4 regions of the Siphonobacter sp. genome follow, and region 1 is predicted to be linked to each of the others. Evidence: riboswitches for the same ligand, from Rfam matches in the RefSeq annotation. Region 1 holds a riboswitch; each other region holds the start of a gene.
What was found. Region 1 has a riboswitch for cobalamin ahead of ACOJTG_RS10735 (cytochrome c biogenesis protein CcdA). Riboswitches for the same ligand answer to the same signal wherever they lie in the genome.

Region 1 (4,667 bases):
CACTGGTACTACCAGCACTGCAGTGCCTTTGTTTTTCCCTCGATTGCCGAAGGTTTTGGTCTACCCGTCCTAGAAGCTTTTAGCTACGAAAAACCGACCTTTTTATCCACGCATACGGCCTTGCCGGAAGTAGGCGGAGAAGCGGCGTATTACTTTGATAGTTTCCATCCCGATCGGATGAGTGAAGTAGTAAAGCAGGGGCTAGCCGATTTCCCGTATTCGAATAAGATTCAACTGGCTCGGGATCGCGTGTCTGAATTTTCTTGGGAAAAAGCCGCTCAGTCGTACCTGGCCTTATATGAGGAGATCCTTCGCCGATGATTCGATAGATTAAAGGCTCCGGCGAATCCATAGACTTAGGTAATAGCCCCAAATCAGGGCTAAGATCACAATCACCGCGTAGGTGAGAATCCAGGCCCAATTCCAGGACGACATCTTTTCAAATAGTTTTTTCATTCGTACATGCAGCGTAACAGCAGACCCGATAGACGCGTCTTTTGACCCCGCAATATAAGACCCACTTTTTAATGCGAAAGGCTGGAAACCGATTTCTTAGGGCTTTTCATACTGTTCGCCTACTCCGAAACGGAAAATAAAATCCCTTACTCAACTTCAGAAACGGGCTAAAGTAGAAGTCAATAACCTAAGGTTATAGATTAGTACGGAAATTAAATCTCGTTGAATCAGACGCTTAGTGTCGCAACAAGAGCTTTAGCGAACCAAAGATTAGGTTTGTAATAAAAAAGCTAGCTATTTGAAGGCGTAAACACTTTACGTTCGGGTGCCCTAGCGGTTTAATAGTATCAAGGGTACTGCGAAACTTTGGTTGCAGTAAACCCTAACTGGTTTCTGGTTAGGGTTTATCATTCTGATAATGAAGCCAGACTAATTCAGTAGAAATATACGCAATAAAATAAAAAAACTCCCCATGAAACATGGGGGAGTTTTAACGTTCAACCTTCAACCTATCTGCTTCAAAAGTATAGTCTCTGACTCATAATCAAAGGTTAATTCTATGAATGGCAGACTTTCTCCTGTCAATTGTATCTTCTACTCGTTGAGCGTTTGAAGGGATTAATTAGTGAACGTTAAAGAGCACTTTTGTCCCTTTGCTAAGGCTTAATTGAAGCTTTTTATACTCCGTCTATTCAACGCGTTTGCTTCCCAGTTTGAAACTTTTCTGTTACCTTGTTTGAGAAGATAGTAAAGGTACCTTTTGATGCAGAAAACCATGAGAGCGTTTCGTTTATGGGGTGGATTAATTCTTCTGCTGGGGATTGTATACGGCATTCAGTACGTCTATCATCGCTGGCAACAGCCCTGGGATTACGCCTCAGTGACACCCTCATTAGTGGGCCACTGGTTTGGGCCCTTTAAAGACCCCGATGGTATCCCCAAAACACTCGAACTGGAAATTTTTAAACCGGAAGTAGATTGGCTGAATCGGAAACGCCGGGGTAAAAATGAGCAAAGCTTTACAGGAGTCGCCCGAGTAAAGAGTCGGTTAGGTCAGGAGCAGTACAGAATTGAAGGAGTCGTCCGTAGTTCCCAACAACAGGCTCTAAACCGTATCACTTTTTTATTTCAGGATGAAAATACCCGGCTACGTAATAATTTTAACCTAATGACCGCTGAAGAAGGGGGTACTTGGGAGTCCGATGCTCTGAATCTGACGCTTACGTTCCGGTATATCACCGAAAGTGGAAATGCCTTCTCCAGTAGCAATGACCATCGCTACACAACGACGGTTCCGGTTCGTCTGAAACGGATGAGTCCATAATCCTGAAGAAATATTGAGCTGAAAAAATAGGCTTAGCTCTTTGAATCCTGCAAATTGTCGTACTTTCGCGGCTCAATCGGTGTCCAGTGGATTATTCATTGGGCTTAAAAGGGAATCCGGTGCAATTCCGGAGCAGTACCCGCTGCTGTAAGTTCTTTTAGTTTTCCATTTACAGTTTTCTGTCTACAGTTGATTTTACTGAAAACAGAAGACAGCAAACGGAAAACTCTAAAAATTTCTCAACGATACAAACCACTGTGCCTTCAGGCATGGGAAGGGGTTGAGAAAGGAACGAGCCAGAAGACCTGCCATTGAAACCATACCAACGTGCTTTCGGGAAGAAAAGCAGGAGGCTAGCCTAATCGGTGAGGAGACGCTTGCGTCATCCTCTGGCTTTGTTTTCCCGTAAGCAATAGAATTCATCCGGGAAAACTACATGATTCATCCTTTACTCCTCGATTCGTTCGTACTGGGCATTCAGCACTCCTTCGAACCCGATCACCTGGCGGCTGTTTCCGTCCTGACCAGTGAAAAAAAGAAAGGTCAGCTGTGGCGGGTAGCCTGGCGATCTTCGCACTGGGCGTTAGGGCACGCTTTTTCGCTCATTCTCTTTGCCTGCCTGATCTTACTACTTAAATCCCAGCTATCTCTGGAAGTTGCTTCCTGGGTTGAATACGTGGTAGGACCATTGATGATTTATCTGGGTATTGTCGCCATTCGTCGTAACTTCAAAAATGACCCGGTACGCCCAACGGACGCATCCAACGCGGCAGCTACGCCGCTAAACCGCTCTTTTGGCGTGGGGATGATTCACGGACTGGCGGGTACCGGAGGGGCCTGTACGGTTGCCCTTACGCTGGCGGCCAAAGACGCTTCCACCGCCGTTTGGATCATCATCATTCAAAGCCTGAGTATTCTGCTGGCTATGACCATTTACGGGTGCGTTTTTGCCTTTTCACTACAAAAAGTAGCCCAGCGAACGGAACGCGTGCTTCGCTGGATGAATTACCTCATTGGTGTCTTTTCGATCGCCGTAGGTGTTCTCACGCTAGTTGACTCATTCTAGACTATTGCTTCAGTATTCGTTTACCCTTTATTCATTTTCGATGTTTTCTTCCCCCCAGAAAAAAGCCCTTTGGGCTAGTATGCTTTTATTGCCTGGACTGGCTTACGCTCAAACACCAGCGGATTCAGTATACGCTTTGAGACCCATCGTGGTGACGGCAACCCGCTCGGAGGCTATCTTAGCCGAGGTGCCCCGCAGTTTACGCGTGATTGCCCGTCAGGACATCGCTTTAACGCCTGCCAACGATTTGACGGATATTGCCAAGAAAACCGCTGGCGTACACGTCATTCAGTATCCGAACCTTTCTTCGGGTATCGGGATTCGCGGCTTTCGGCCCCAGTTTTCGGGATTGAATCAACGCACGCTGTTACTCATTAATGGCCGCCCGGCGGGAGCTACTAATCTTTCGACCATCTCACTCAATAGCGTCGAACGCATTGAGGTACTGAAAGGTCCCGCTTCGGCTCTGTACGGATCGCAGGCGATGGGCGGCGTGATCAACGTCATCACCCGCCGATCGCAAGGAACGCCCCAGGGCTCCGCGTACGTGGAGTACGGTAGTTTCAAAACTCTGCAAGCCGGTCTGCAAACGGGTGGCAATCTCACCAAGCAACTGGATTACGATTTGTCATTTGCCTACTTTCAGCGGGCCAATGATTATAAAATCGGGAAGAACAACTGGCTACGCAATGCCTTCGATTTTCGCAATGCGGTCAAACATTACGCCAACCAACCGGATGCGGAGGTCGATGACCGTACTGGCGATGGGCAAACCCGACCGTATACGCAACTCAGTTACTATACCGGAGCCTTGCGACTGGGCTACCAGCTGAGTTCGAAATGGCGGCTGGACGTTCGCGGCGAAACCTTTCAGGCCCGGAATGTACAGTCGCCCGGCGATATTGCTTACGGTATTACGGAATCCAGCAGTAAAGACGTCGAGCGGGCCTCGGGTGAAGTCGCTATATCGGGAAATCTGGGGGTCCATCAGCCGAGTCTGAAAGTATTCACGGCGGAAGAATCGAACACGAATTATACCCTCAATGCTTCGGGCAAACCCGTAGTTCCGTACCGTTCCAATCGTACCGCCAACGCCTGGACGGGCGTACAGCTCAAGGACGTCTGGACGCTGGGACAACATTCATTGGTCTTTGGCTACGATTACCTGAAGGCTTCGACCAAAGGCCGTCGCTGGTCAGACTTAACGACGGAACGGGCACCTACGCAGCCGAATTATGCGTTGATTTCTTCGGCCTTTTACGCCCAGGCCAATTTGAAATGGGGCAAATTGACGCTTCAACCCGGTTTACGGTTTGATCAGATTACCTTTGATGTACAAGCAACACCCTTGTTGACTACCTACCAGCCGGGTAAAAAAACGAATCCGTTTCTGAGTCCGGGTTTAGCCGCCGGGTACGAGATTCTGCCAAGTGTACGGATCAAAGCCAGTGTAGGACGAGCCTTTGTTACGCCGGATGCCTACAACGTAGCCGGGTACTCCGAAGCTCGTACGACGACCGGAAAAATTGCGGTGACGAGCGGTAATCCCGATGTGAAGAATGAAAGCAGCTGGAGTCAGGAAGTAGGGGTATCCTTCGAAAAAGGTGGTTTCTACGCTAATGCTACGTATTTCGCTACGCAGGTGAAAGACCGGATTGCCCGACTGGTGACCGCCGTGAACGAGCCCCTGAGTAATGGCGATGTCATTGTGTCGCGGACCCGTTTTGTGAACGCCGCCGACTCGGACATGAACGGTCTGGAAGCCGAAGCGGGCTACGGCAAGGAAGGTGTTTGGAAGGTATACGCCAATCTGACGTCTAT
Region 2 (4,667 bases), on a different contig from region 1:
AATTGTATCTCTTTGATTATCAGTTGCCGCGACAACTTTTGATAAGCCGCCGCCGGACTTACTTTGAATAAGGTCAGATTAAGCGGACCACCCATCCAGCGTTCGGTTGCCTGCGGTGAAAGCCGGGTGGAGGGTGCCCAGTTGAAAGGACTCATGGAAAACAAGCCGCTCAATACCCAGGTAAACGCGAAAAGTCCAAAGACAAAACCCGTGTAATGATGCCAGCGAAACCAGCGTTTTTTGTACGGACTAAACGCCAGCGATTCGGGCCGTTTGCGTTGGTAGCGAATGGAGCCCATCGCCAATCCAGCCAGACACATCAGCGTTCCGATTAGCGAAACCCAGATGACTAGCTGACTCCAGACGGGTCGGTTACGGATGAGGAACGTCGGATAAATCCAGTGCGGAATTGGCCCCAGCCAGGCCAGTAACCGTTGCCGGGCCGTAACCTGCTGAACGACTTCGTTTGAAAAAGGAGACACGTATACATAAGTCCCCGCTTCGTCGCCCATTTGCATGCGATACACTTCGGGCAGGTAGCCCTGCGACCGGTGAGCCGCCATCCACTGATCGATCTCTGTTAATTTTTCAACCTGCTGTACCCTCGCATGGGTCCAGTGCTGAGCCAATTGACGAGCGAAGCTTTCACTGGCATAGGGCAAAATAGTCGGGTTATCCGCGTAGATACTGAGCTGGCGGTTTTGTAGGGTAACGATCCGATATACGGGCCGATCCCGTATCATCCCCAAGCGAATGGATTTGATGGAATCCGTTACTCCTGCTCTAGTAATCGCTTCTGCCGGCCTTAACAGGCAGGTTGTCAAATCAATCGGAGGCGTTTGTTGCAGCTTCTGGTGTGATTTGAGCGTCGGATACGACACGTACATCATCATTAGTCCCGACAGAAACCAGACCAGAAACAGTAGACTCAAGGCAAATCCCAGGTAGCGATGAACGAGCCGAATGGCTTTGGTGACTGTTTTCACGAAAGATATACAAAGCCGCAGACTCCAAAAGTCCGCGGCTGAAAGGTTAAAGTTGGTAACTAAGCGTCAGCAGATAATGACGGGTGGCTCCGGGATAAAACTGCCGGGTTAAGATCACGTTGGTGAAATAGCGTTCGTTAAACAGGTTATTCACATTCGCCCGAATGCCCACGCGGTTCAGCTGATACCCCAGGGCCACATCGACGGTCCGATAGGCCGGCAAAACGTACGTATTCGCCGAGTTGGCGAAGGCTTCGCTTTGATAGTTGAAGCCTACCCCGGCATTCAGCCCTTTCAAGTTTTTTTGCTGAACCGTGTAGTTTATCCAGGCATTTACCAGATGCTTCGGAGCCAGCACCGCCGTTTTACCCGCCACGGGGTTTATCTCCGCACTAGCGTAGGGTAAATATTGGGCTTCGGTAAAGGTATAACCCGCCGTCAGATCCAGGCCCGCGACGGGATTCCCCTGAGCTTCCACTTCAAAGCCTTTCGATTCTGCCGAACCCACACGTTTAAAAACGCCACCGGGCAGACTTTCCACCTGATTGTCTTTTCGCATGTAGTACACCGAAGCCGAAGCGGCAAATTTTGATGACAGTTCCAGTCGGGAGCCCACTTCGGCCTGATAACCCGTTTCGGGATCGAACGTCTCCCCGTTTGGAGCTACCCGGCGGGAGGGTTTGAAGTACGTTGAGTACGAGGCGTAAACGGATAAAGGTGCAATGGGCTGATAGACTAGGCCCAGCCGATAGGTCAGGGCATTCCGGGCTATGGTTGATTTGGCTCCGTAGCTGGTTACCCGGCGGTCTTTATCCACCTGATCGGTGTAATATTCACCTTTGAATACATCGTAACGCAATCCTACCAATGCTTTAATTTTCTCGGAAAACCGGATAAAATCCTGGAAGTAAATGCCGTGTACCGTTTCATCCGTAGCCCGGTAGAAGGTATCGTAGTAGTCAATATACCCTTGGTTTTCTATGGGATTTTGTACGGGAATGGTTGCTCCTTTGCCGGGGCCAAAAATGGTCCCGTTATACGTCTTACGATTCAGTACGCTAAGCGAATACCCCAGCAAAATCTTTTGCGAAACCTTAGCGGTGTTGAGGTCGTAGGTCAGCTCCAGCTGATTTTGTAAGGGCTTGGTGAGGTGATTGAAGTAGTAGGGAAACGAGCGGGTAATGGAATCCCGCCGGGTATTGAGCGTCAGTTCTTCCGTTGAAAAATAATCGATGTTATCGTCCGAATACGAGAGTTGATTGGAAAGTTTCAGGTTGGCCATAAGCTCCCGCACGTAACGAAACTGAACATCCGTTCGCGTATGCTTTAAAAAATCAGCGGGGTCGTTGTAACGCGTCGTTAGATCCATGCCGGGAACCAGCACGCCCCCCGCCAAAACGGGGATACCCGAATCCGTGCGGTACACATCTTTATTGGCTCCCACCGACAAATAGAAGTAATCCTTGCGGGTGGGCGTGTATTCCAGGGCCACGTAGGCATTGTTAGTAGAGACACCCGCCTGACGGAAACCGTCGGTATTCGACACCCCGAAATCCATCCGGTACCGAAGCTTCGGGTTGATCGAACCACCCGCACCTGCCCGCATCCGGCGGGTATTGAAACTCCCGTAAGCCGCGGAAAAATTAGCCTTGAAATCGGCCGTAGGCTGCTTCCGTACGATGTTGATGATACCGCCCAAAGCCGAGTGCCCAAACAGAACGGAGGCCGGGCCTTTTAGTAGTTCGATGCGTTCGACGTTGGCTATATTCGTGTTGGGGGCACTCGTGGAAATGTTATGTCGCTCATCCCGAACGCCATCCATCAGTACCACGAAATTGCTGAACCCGCGAATGGTGAAGTGCTGAAAACCGCCGTAGGTGTTGTTGGAACGAACGCCCGTGGTATTTTTCATGGCCTCCCCCAAATCATCGATACCGCGTTGCTCGATGGTTTTTGAACTGACCGAGCTGGTAGACAAAGGCAGATCCCGCAGCGGAACATCGATCTTGTTAATCGCCGAAAAGGAACGGTTTCGCTGACTAGTTACCGTCACGACCGAAAGCTCGTGGGTTTTCTGGTTAAGCTGATAGTGCAGGGGCAGGGTTTCGCCGGCTTTGACCTGTACCTGAACCTGACGCACTTCATACCCGATGCCGCTCAGCGTGAGGGTATACGCTCCCGCCGGAATCGCCTGCAGTTTGAAGCTGCCGTCGGCCTGGGTGATCACTCCCAGACCCATGGGCTCCAGACGAATGGAAATACCGGGGATGGGTTCCTGGGTTTCCGTTTCAATCCGCCCTTCCAGCGAGCCGTTTTTGTGTTGTGGAAAGGCCTCTAAGAGTACACCGCAGAGCAGTACCCAGGTGGTAAAAAGGACTTTGCTACTTAATCGTGAAGTAGAAATGGGGAGCATAACTTTTAACTAAAAAGGTTAAAAGTTCTTCGCTTGCGTTCTAGCTAATGATGAGACAGAGATACAGAAGAAATCAGGAAAGCTTACGCACGGGCGTACGCATATCGGCACAGTGGTGCCCATACAACAAAGCAAAGCTCCCCTTGATAACGCTCTAAACCGTGAAAGCATGATCAGCTAAGAAAAAGGCAGGTCTCCTGACTTGTTCCATTTCAGACGCCTTCCCATACCGAATGATACAGTGGCTCATTTGTCTGAAACGTGTGCCGTTTACAATTTACAGTTTGCCGTTGTCAATGTTTGAATAATTGAAAACGGCAAACGGTCAACCGCAAATGGCGTAGAACTTACAGTTGCACGACAGCTCGTGATTTACACACGATTCCCTATTAATCTGTCTTTCGACAGAACCTTTTTCCGTGGAATAAGAAGTAAAGAACTTGAATGAGGCCGCGAAGGTAGGCTAAAATTGATAGATTAAAGCAGGAAGAGATAACATTACCTAATGTCCTTGTTCAACCTTACTCAGGTTTAGCCCGATTAACTACGGTTTAGACAGACACGGCAAAAGAGTAACATCAATAGGAATACATCTAGTTTCTATCCGACGAGCGACTGGATGTATATGCTTACAGTCCTTCCCATTTCGCTACTGTTTACGTCTATTCAATCCCATTGCTGACTCCATTGATTAGTGGAGACGATTCAGTATAGAAGGGAAGGTAACGCTTTCTATTTCCCCACAATCTCTTTTCTGAAATGCTTCCCCCAGTTGCGTAATTCGACTAACAGGTCTTTCATCGATAGGCCCAGGGGCGTCAGGGCATATTCTACCGTGATGGGCATACTGTCGTACAGCGTACGGGTAATGAGCTGATTTTCTTCCAGTGCCTTTAATTCCTGCGAAAGCATTTTTGGGGAGATTTCTGGAATATCCCGCTGGATTTCACCGAAGCGTTTGTTGCCATACGTCAGGGAAATGATAATGGGAATCCGCCATTTGCCCTGAATGACTTCCATGGCATCTTTGGCTACTTTCAATTCATACTGGCAAGCGGGTTCGGTGCTTTTCATGCTTGGTTACGGTTCATACGTACTTACTCTAAGGTAACTACTTACCCACAGGTAACAGCTATCTTTTCGAAAGTGAATGTAGCTAGTTTTGTCGCATTCACACTACTGAACAAGATCATTCATGAAAAATCTGTTTTTCCTACTCGCGTTTCTAGTATCTACCGTTAGTCTGGCCCAATCACGTACGCCACGAA
Region 3 (4,667 bases), on a different contig from region 1:
TGGCGGTGAACACGATGAACAGATTTGTACTTATTGAAAACCCGCCGTACCTAAAAGCGTAAGCGGGAAGCAGTCTGATGAAAAAGTTTTAGTGAAGAAATGGGGTGACTAATTTCTTCAAGGACGCTTTACGACATCAGGCCTGCGTTTGATGCTCCTATGCAATTACCCTTACTGATATACTCTATTAATTCTAGTTTTTTATAAAAAAATACAAAAAACCATTATCGTAAGGTAAGACAAGGCTTATCCGGTTGGAATAGGAACGGCACAGATCTATGGTTTGCTGATTCGTATGACTTATCCGATTACTGCCTAGGATTGCCAAACCCACTTTTAGCAGCTGGTTGGTCTGACCATCAGAATTGGTATTTTTGTGGGTCAAACTTTAGGCAATGCAGCGAATCATCATCTCAGGAGGACCCGGAGCCGGTAAGAGTACCTTACTTGAAGCATTACAGGACCGGGGGTATCCTACTTCGGCCGAAGTATCGCGACTCCTGATTCAGGAACAGGTACAGCGGGGTTCCAAGCGGGTTCCCTGGAACGATCTGAGCGGTTTTGCCGGGCTGGCTTTGGAACGAATGCAGAGAGCCTATCAACAAGCTCAGGAACCGCTGACGTTTTTCGACCGGGGCATTCCTGATATTCTGGCGTATCTACGGGTGGGCAACATTCCGGTTCCACCGGAATGGATACAGGTGGCCCATCAATACCCTTACGCTCCCTGGATGCTGATGGCTCCGCCCTGGAAAGAAATTTACGTCAACGACGCCGAACGCTGGCAGACCTTTGCCGAAGCCACACGGCTGTACGAAACTCTATCGGAGGTGTATCAGTCGCTGGGCTATCAGCTGATCGTACTTCCCCAGGTTTCTGTGGCTGAACGCGTGGCTTTTGTGGAAAGTATACTGGAACAAGGATTGCTGCCTGCTTTCACGCCGGAGTCCGGTTTTTGTCAATCAGGCAAGCTTCGTGTTAGTGACCCGACAATTTCTTCGTAGTTTTGCGGCCCCATCCAGGTAACCGTCGTGAGGCGACGGTTTGAAAAGGGAATCCGGTGCAATTCCGGAACAGTCTCCGCTGCTGTAAGTTCTGCAAGAGTTTTGAGTGTTGCGTTTAGCGTTCTGAGTTGTTGAGAATACTCCAAACACTAAACTCAAAACACTAAACTCCCAACATTTCCTAACAAGATACGCCACTGTACCCCTTGGGTATGGGAAGGGGTTGGGAAGGGAACGAGTCAGAAGACCTGCCTGAGTGGTTAACCCCCGACAGCTTTCGGAAGAAAAGCTCGTACGAATCATGATGCATCCTTTGTTTACTTTTCCGCAGAAATGTATGCGGCAATGGGCTCCACTGTTGGTAGTGGCAGCATTCACGCTGGGCTTACTGAGCCAGTGTAGTTCCACCTCTTCCGTTGCCGAACAGGGCGAAGCGGCCGTTAAACACGACTACTTTCCCGAGAAAGTCCAGATCAAACACGCCAAAGGTTTTCGGATTACCTACCGCTCGCATTACAAAGTGGTACAGATTATGAGTCCCTTTGAAAAGAGCACGGATACGGCGACCTATGTTCTCCTGCAACGCGGTACGCCCCGTCCGAAAGGGTACGAGAATAGTCAGCTCATTGAGATTCCCCTGCGTTCGCTGGTGGCAATGTCGTCCATGCATATTGGACTGGTTAGTTTTCTCGACGCCGAAGCTATTCTGGTAGGACTGGGCGATCTCAAGTACGTATCTTCCGAAAAAGTCATTTCCCGTATCAACGAAAAGAAAATTACGCAGGTGGGCAAAGATCAGACGCTCAACGAAGAAACGCTGGTCGCCATGCACCCCGATCTGGTGATGGCCGTGGGGCAACCCAATGCCCGCATGGATCGCTACCAGACGCTCAATGCCGCCGGAGTACCTGTTCTGATCAACTCCGAGTGGGTCGAAACAACACCACTGGGCCGGGCCGAATGGGTGAAGCTGCTGGCAGCCTTGCTCAACCAGGAAGAACGGGTGAATCAGCGATTTGCCGCCGTGGAAAAGGAATACAACCGCCTCAAAGCCCTGACCCGTTCGGTCAAAACACGGCCTAGTATCATTACTGGTACCAGCTACAAGGATTCCTGGTTCGTACCCAATGGCAACAGTTACATGGCTCAGTTTTTCCGCGATGCCGGAACTACTTACCACTGGAATGCCACCCGGGCCACGGGCAGTTTGCCGCTTAACTTCGAAGCCGTGTATCCTATTGGCCTACAAGCCGATTACTGGCTAAATGTAGGCATCAGCGGACGGGACACGAAAAAAGACATCCTGGCCCGCGATGTACGCTACGGGGATTTCAAAGCTTTCAAAACCGGCCAGTTGTATAACTACAGCAAGCGAACCAACGCCCGGGGATCAAACGATTACTGGGAATCGGGGGCCGTTCATCCGGAGCGGGTACTGGGCGATCTAATCAAAATTCTGCATCCCGAACTCCTGCCCGATTACGAACTGTATTACTACAAACAACTCCAATGACACCACGCCTGCGACTCGTGCTGGGTTTACTCCTGGCAGCAACGGTAGTTGGTTTTCTGGTGAACCTTACCCTGGGTTCCGTAGCCATTCCGCTTGGGGAAGTGGTACGTATCGTACTTCACCACGAATCCGAACAGACGGCCTGGCTATTTATCGTTGAAAAAATTCGTATTCCCAAGGCATGTACCGCCGTGCTGGTGGGCTGGGGATTATCCGTGAGTGGGCTGCAAATGCAAACGCTTTTTCGCAATCCGCTGGCTGGCCCCTCCGAGCTGGGCATTACTGCGGGAGCGGGTCTGGGCGTGGCGGCGGTGATGCTGGGCAGTGGAAGCGTTACCAGTCTGTACGCCATTCGGCAACTGGGGCTTTCCGGGAGCTGGCTGATTGTAGGGATGGCTTCGCTGGGTTCCGCCCTGGTACTGGGACTAGTCCTGCTCATTGCCGGACGACTTCGTGACCATGTAGTTCTGTTGCTGGTGGGGGTAATGGTCGGCACGATCACCTTTTCCGTCATTAGTATCTGGCAGTATTTCAGTCAGCCCGAACAGATTCAGGAATATTTACTCTGGACCTTTGGCTCACTGGGTAGCGTACTCGGATCACACCTGTACGTGCTCGCGGGCGTGGTCATGCTGGGGCTGGTACTGGCCTTCGCCTCTTCCAAAGCACTAAATGCTTTACTGCTGGGAGAAGCCTATGCCCGCAGTATGGGACTGACCGTTCGGCGGGCCCGTACCCTGATTATTGCCAGTACAAGTCTGCTTACGGGCAGTATCACCGCATTTTGCGGTCCAATTGGGTTCATTGGAATTGCCGTGCCGCACCTGACCCGTTCGTTGCTGGGCACCTCCAATCACCGCATTCTCATTCCGGCCAATGGCCTAATTGGCAGTCTGTTGATGTTAGGTTGCGACAGCATTGCCCAGCTTCCCGGTACGCAATCGATCTTACCCATCAATGTAGTGACGTCCTTACTGGGGGCTCCGGTGGTGATCTGGATGATTGTCAGTCGTCATAAATCCGTTTTTGTATGAGCCAGCCGCTACTAACGACCCATGACCTGCGGATTGGCTACGCGACGAAATCCGTTGCTGGACCTCTGAACCTGAGCTTGCAGCCGGGTCAGTTGGTCGGTTTGCTGGGACCTAACGGAGCGGGCAAATCGACGTTGATGCGAACCCTTTCGGGTTTACAGGCGGCCTTGAGCGGCGAAATTCACCTGAGCGGGCAAGTACTAGCCAGCTTCGCTCCTACCGATCTGGCCCGAAAACTCAGCCTGGTACTGACCGAACGCGTCGAAGCCGGACACCTGCGGGTTCGCGAACTGGTAGCTCTGGGCCGCACGCCGTACACCAACTGGCTGGGCAGTCTGACGGCGGAAGATCAGCGTAAAGTCGACTGGGCTCTGGAACTAACCGGAACCACGGCCTTTGCCGATCGACGCATTTCCCAACTCAGCGACGGCGAACGGCAGAAAGTCATGCTTGCCCGGGCACTGGCTCAGGATACCGATCTGATTTTGCTGGATGAACCCACCGCTCACCTGGATTTACCGAGCCGGGTGGAATTGATGCGACTGCTGCACGAGCTGGCCCGGCAAACGGGAAAGGCCATTCTGCTTTCCACGCACGAACTGGATCTGGCCCTACAGGCCGCCGACCAGTTGTGGCTCATGGGAACCAACGGCCGTTTTGCTCAGGGTGTACCCGAAGATTTGGTTCTTAACGGTGCGTTTGAACGGACTTTTACGGCCGCCGGTTTTGTGTTTGATCGTCTTACGGGCACTTTCCAGCTGTACCCCTCCCCTACCGGTCCTGCCGTACAACTAACGGGTGAAGTCGGTCCGCTGTTCTGGACCCGACGAGCCTTGTGGCGGGAAGGCTACCGTACGGAGCCTGGGGCTGCCCTTACCGTGGAGGTACAGTCCGATCGCTGGCTCATTGATGGAGCCATTGCGGTCACTTCCATCCAGGCATTACTTGAAGAACTTTCCAAACGGCTCAAGGGCCGATCAATCATACTATGAAAATTTACACCAAAAAAGGCGACAAAGGAACGACGGGTTTGTTCGGCGGTAGTCGCGTCGCCAAAGATGACGTCCGCGTGGAGTGCATTGGTACGCTGGATGAGGTAAACTCAACGATTGGACT
Region 4 (4,667 bases), on a different contig from region 1:
CGTCACCATCGGTTTTCTGGCCAGTCGTGTCGCCGTGATGAAGGCAATTTCATCCATCCACTGCATCGCCATACCCCCGTACAGCGTATCATAATGGTTGGTCGTATGCGGGAAAACAGCTTTAAATACGCGGGTCTCCGCCGCTTTGATTTTTTCTTCTAAAGACATGAGAAATACTAGTTTTCAGTCGTCAGTCTTCGGTTTTCAGTGGTAATACCTGGCTTTACTAAAGCTATCCAGGTATTACCACTGAAAACTGTAAACCGCAAACTGACAACGGTTATACCCTTATCGTCTGCTGGAGCTGCCGGGCGGCGGCTACCATGTTTCGTAAGGCCTGATCGGTTTCGGCCCAACGGCGGGTTTTCAGGCCGCAGTCGGGATTGACCCACAAGTTACGAGCCGGAATCGTACGAAGTGCTTTTTCCAGCAAATGTGCCATTTCTTCCACGCTCGGTACACGCGGCGAGTGTATGTCGTACACGCCGGGTCCGATCTCATTGGGGTACTGAAAGTCCGAGAATGCTTCCAGCAATTCCATCTGCGAACGGGAGGTTTCGATGGTAATCACGTCGGCATCCATCCGGGCGATGGCCTCCATGATGTCGTTGAATTCCGAGTAACACATGTGCGTGTGAATCTGCGTCTGGTCCGCTACCCCCGAAGCACTCAGCCGGAACGCGTCCACGGCCCAGGTCAGGTACGCCCCCCAGTCCGCCCGCCGCAGGGGCAATCCTTCGCGAATGGCGGGTTCGTCAATCTGAATGATCCGGATGCCCGCTTGTTCCAGTTCCTGTACCTCATCCCGAATCGCTAAGGCAATCTGGAAGGCCGTATCCTTACGTGGCTGATCATCCCGGACAAAGGACCATTGCATGATCGTGACCGGACCCGTCAACATTCCTTTCATGTATTTCTCGGTTTTCGATTGAGCGAAGGTCGTCCAGCGTACCGTCATGGCTTCGGGACGTTCTACGTCACCGTAGATAATCGGTGGCTTCACGCAACGACTGCCGTAACTCTGTACCCAGCCATTTTGAGTGAAGACGTAGCCCGTCAGTTGCTCACCGAAGTACTCTACCATGTCATTACGCTCGAACTCGCCGTGTACCAGCACGTCCAGTCCCACTTCCTCCTGCCAGCGAATGGATTTTTCGATTTCAGCTTCTACAAACGCTTCGTATTCAGCCTGGGTTACTTCGCCTTTCTTGTACTTCGCCCGCCATTGCCGTACCTCGTCGGTTTGGGGAAAGGAGCCAATGGTCGTCGTGGGAAAGAGCGGTAATTGCAGGCTTTCTCCCTGAATTTGTTGACGAATAGCAAAGGCACTATCCCGCTCAAAATCGTCCGATTGTACGGCCTGTACCCGCGTTTTAACGGGAGATTTGTGAATCAGCGAACTCGTCCGGCGACTTTCCAGAGCCGCCTGATTTTCCAGCAGTAATGCCTGAGCTTCTCCCTTGGCCAGACGTCCCAGCGTTACTACTTCACCGAGTTTCTGCTTGGCAAAGGCCATCCAGTTTTTAATTTCGGGCGTCAGTACCGCTTCGTTTTTCTCCGAATCCAGATCATACGGTACGTGCAGCAGGGAGCAGGACGGAGCAATCCAGACGCGATCTTTTCCCAGTACCTCCACCGCTCGCTGAATCAGGGTCAGCGATTGCGTGAAGTCATTTTTCCAGACGTTTCGTCCGTCTACTACGCCTAGCGAAAGGATTCGTTGCGAAGCGACAAAACTGGTATCGGCCAAGATGACTTCCAGTTGTTCGTTGCCGCGTACCAAATCCACGTGCAAAGCCGCTACGGGCAATTGTAGGGTCAGGGCCAGGTTGGGCTGTATGCTTTCAAAATACGTGGCCACCAGCAAGGATAGCTGAGGTACTGCCCGAGCTAGGTATTCGTAGGCCTGCTGAAAAGCGATTTGCTCATTTTCGGATAAGTCCAGCGTCAGGCAGGGCTCGTCGAGCTGTACCCAGGTCGTACCTCGGGTAGCCAGTTCGCGTAGTACGTCGGCGTACACGGGCAGCAGGCGTTCGAGCAGATCAATGCGATGGAAACCCGCTTCTTTTTCTTTGCCCAGTAACAGAAACGATACGGGGCCGAGCAACACGGGCTTCGTCAGAATACCCATTTGCTTGGCATCTTCAAAGTCGTGAATGACTTTATCGGAATACCGCTTAAACTGCTGATTTTTCAGAAACTCCGGTACGATGAAGTGGTAATTGGTATCAAACCATTTCGTCATCTCCATGGCTTTGATGTCCAGCCCATTCTGTTGAATACCCCGGGCCATGGCGAAGTAGATTTCCAGTTCGCGATTACTCTTGCCGTCAATCAGCGACTGGTATCGTTCGGGTACCGCCCCTACCATCAGGGCCGTATCCAGTACCTGATCGTAATACGAAAAGTCGTTGGAAGGAATCCACTGGATACCGGCTTCCTGTTGCGTTTGCCAGTTTTGCCGACGGACCTGCCGTCCGGCCCAGAGGAGTTCGTCTTTGGAGATTTTTCCGGCCCAGAATTGTTCGCTGGCCCATTTCAGTTCGCGTTTGCTGCCCACACGGGGGTAGCCCAGGTTGTGCGTAACCATGTTGTTTGTGTTAAAAAAGGGTTTAAAAAACGCCTCTGAAACACCCAACCCGCCAAAAAAGGTGAATTGTTACGAATGCGTAGGCATACGATCTCCGGCTCACGTTCGTCGCTGAACGTCAGAAAAAAGAATACACGTTTTCGAACCCGCTCTGAGCATCAGAACCGGGCGAAGAAACGCCTACAACATTTGTAAAATCAATGCGTGCATCAGGCCTTAGTCGTGAAGGCATGACCATTGAGAAAGTTGGCAAGTCTCCTGGCTTGTACCATGCTGGCCCCCCTTCTCATTCCTCGCGGAACAATGGGAAATTTGGGTAGCACGTGTTCCGCTGCGGCGAAACGGGTACTTACAGTAGCACGTCTGCTCGTGATTCACACACGATTCCTTTTTCATTCCTTAGGGAGCGAAGACCTCCCCACGAAACCAACCATCCGATTGACGGGCATTACAAAGAACGCCGCAAATATAGAGCATAGTTTTTTTAAATACGGAAGCAGAATCTTTTTTAGAAAAGACGTTACTCCACCTACTCATTCCTGCAGCGTATATCTTTTTAGCAAAATTTTAAGAGGTTTCGCTTAAAAACTCGTCAGGTTTAGGGAAGTTTGGCCGAATTTCTAAATTTGTTCCGTTCTTGACTAACGCTTCAGAACTTTGTTACCGCGTGGTCTTACCATTACTCATTTAAACTTCTGATTCTATCTGATGAAGACGCTGAACCAGTACAATTTCGCCGGAAAAAAGGCACTTGTCCGCGTAGATTTCAATGTCCCTTTGAATGACCGCTATGAAATTACTGACGATACCCGCATCAAAGCTACCATCCCCACGATTCAGAAAATTCTGAACGACGGTGGTTCGGTAATCCTGATGTCGCACCTGGGTCGTCCGAAAGACGGTCATACCGAAAAATATTCGCTCAAACACCTGGTTAATGCCCTGTCGCTGATTTTCAACCGTCCGGTAAAATTTGCCGATGACGCCATTGGTCAGCAGGCTGTAGATCAGGCCGCTAACTTGCAGCCCGGTGAAATCCTACTGCTGGAAAACCTTCGTTTCTACAAAGAAGAAGAAAAAGGAGACGTGGCTTTCGCCGAGAAACTGTCTCGCCTGGGTGATGTTTGGGTAAACGATGCTTTTGGTACGGCTCACCGGGCACACGCTTCAACGGCGGTAATCGGTCAGTTCTTTACTGACAAAGTAAGCGGTTACGTGATGCAGGCTGAGCTAGACAACGCTCAGCGTATTCTGGATAACGTAGAGCGTCCGTACACGGCCATCATGGGTGGAGCGAAAATCTCCGACAAAATTCTGGTGATCGAACGCCTGCTGGATAAAGTGGATACGCTGATTCTGGGTGGTGGGATGACCTACACCTTCACGAAAGCGTTGGGTGGACAAATCGGAAATTCCATCCACGAAGACGACAAAATGGAGCTGGCTCTGGAGCTGATCGAAAAAGCGAAAGAAAAAGGAGTCAATCTACTGATGCCGCTGGATACGGTGATTGCCGATAAGTTTTCCAACGACGCCACCAAAACGACGGTTCCTTCGGGTCAGATTCCCGAGGGCTGGGAAGGTCTGGACATTGGACACCAGTCGATCGTAGTATTCAAAGAAGCCATCCTGAATTCGAAAACGATTCTCTGGAATGGTCCGATGGGTGTATTCGAATTCCCGAATTTTGCTGTAGGTACCAACGCCATTGCGGAGTACGTAGTGACGGCAACGGAAGAAAACGGAGCCTTCTCACTCATCGGTGGTGGTGATTCCGCCTCTGCGGTAAACAATGCCGGTTACGGTGACCGCGTAAGCTACGTATCGACGGGTGGTGGAGCCCTGCTCGAATACATGGAAGGTAAAACGCTTCCCGGGGTAGCGGCTCTGGATTAATTTCCTGACAAAATGCCCAAACGATAAAGAGCCGACCCTACAGGATCGGCTCTTTATCGTTTATTCTTTCCTTACTCCGCCAGTTTAAATTTTTTGGCGAGAGCAAACACTTCTTTGAATGATTTCGTAGTCAGCTGTGCGTCTTCGAGGGCGTTGTGAAATTCGGCGTCTTCCCGTTCCA

Region 2: linked by a shared signal. The riboswitch ahead of ACOJTG_RS16725 (TonB-dependent siderophore receptor) and the one ahead of ACOJTG_RS10735 (cytochrome c biogenesis protein CcdA) in region 1 are both predicted to bind cobalamin.
Region 3: linked by a shared signal. The riboswitch ahead of ACOJTG_RS15670 (ABC transporter substrate-binding protein) and the one ahead of ACOJTG_RS10735 (cytochrome c biogenesis protein CcdA) in region 1 are both predicted to bind cobalamin.
Region 4: linked by a shared signal. The riboswitch ahead of metE (5-methyltetrahydropteroyltriglutamate--homocysteine S-methyltransferase) and the one ahead of ACOJTG_RS10735 (cytochrome c biogenesis protein CcdA) in region 1 are both predicted to bind cobalamin.

The regions. Positions count from the first base shown of each region.
Region 1 is NZ_JBMDWJ010000182.1:2,728-7,394, reverse strand. Features, by position in the region: partial or broken gene ACOJTG_RS10750 (glycosyltransferase) at 1-321, shown strand, start outside; gene ACOJTG_RS10745 (hypothetical protein) at 331-456, opposite strand; gene ACOJTG_RS10740 (hypothetical protein) at 1,232-1,780, shown strand; cobalamin riboswitch at 1,841-2,108, shown strand; gene ACOJTG_RS10735 (cytochrome c biogenesis protein CcdA) at 2,217-2,846, shown strand; gene ACOJTG_RS10730 (TonB-dependent receptor) at 2,926-4,667, shown strand, end outside.
Region 2 is NZ_JBMDWJ010000269.1:499-5,165, reverse strand. Features, by position in the region: gene ACOJTG_RS16730 (PepSY domain-containing protein) at 1-986, opposite strand, end outside; gene ACOJTG_RS16725 (TonB-dependent siderophore receptor) at 1,033-3,399, opposite strand; cobalamin riboswitch at 3,569-3,829, opposite strand; gene ACOJTG_RS16720 (winged helix-turn-helix transcriptional regulator) at 4,132-4,473, opposite strand; partial or broken gene ACOJTG_RS16715 (alpha/beta fold hydrolase) at 4,595-4,667, shown strand, end outside.
Region 3 is NZ_JBMDWJ010000253.1:8,921-13,587, reverse strand. Features, by position in the region: gene ACOJTG_RS15675 (AAA family ATPase) at 396-1,004, shown strand; cobalamin riboswitch at 1,004-1,275, shown strand; gene ACOJTG_RS15670 (ABC transporter substrate-binding protein) at 1,306-2,517, shown strand; gene ACOJTG_RS15665 (iron chelate uptake ABC transporter family permease subunit) at 2,514-3,551, shown strand; gene ACOJTG_RS15660 (ABC transporter ATP-binding protein) at 3,548-4,543, shown strand; gene ACOJTG_RS15655 (cob(I)yrinic acid a,c-diamide adenosyltransferase) at 4,540-4,667, shown strand, end outside.
Region 4 is NZ_JBMDWJ010000211.1:1,324-5,990, reverse strand. Features, by position in the region: gene ACOJTG_RS12975 (acyl-CoA thioesterase) at 1-168, opposite strand, end outside; gene metE (5-methyltetrahydropteroyltriglutamate--homocysteine S-methyltransferase) at 281-2,590, opposite strand; cobalamin riboswitch at 2,821-3,036, opposite strand; gene ACOJTG_RS12965 (phosphoglycerate kinase) at 3,299-4,486, shown strand; gene ACOJTG_RS12960 (PolC-type DNA polymerase III) at 4,558-4,667, opposite strand, start outside.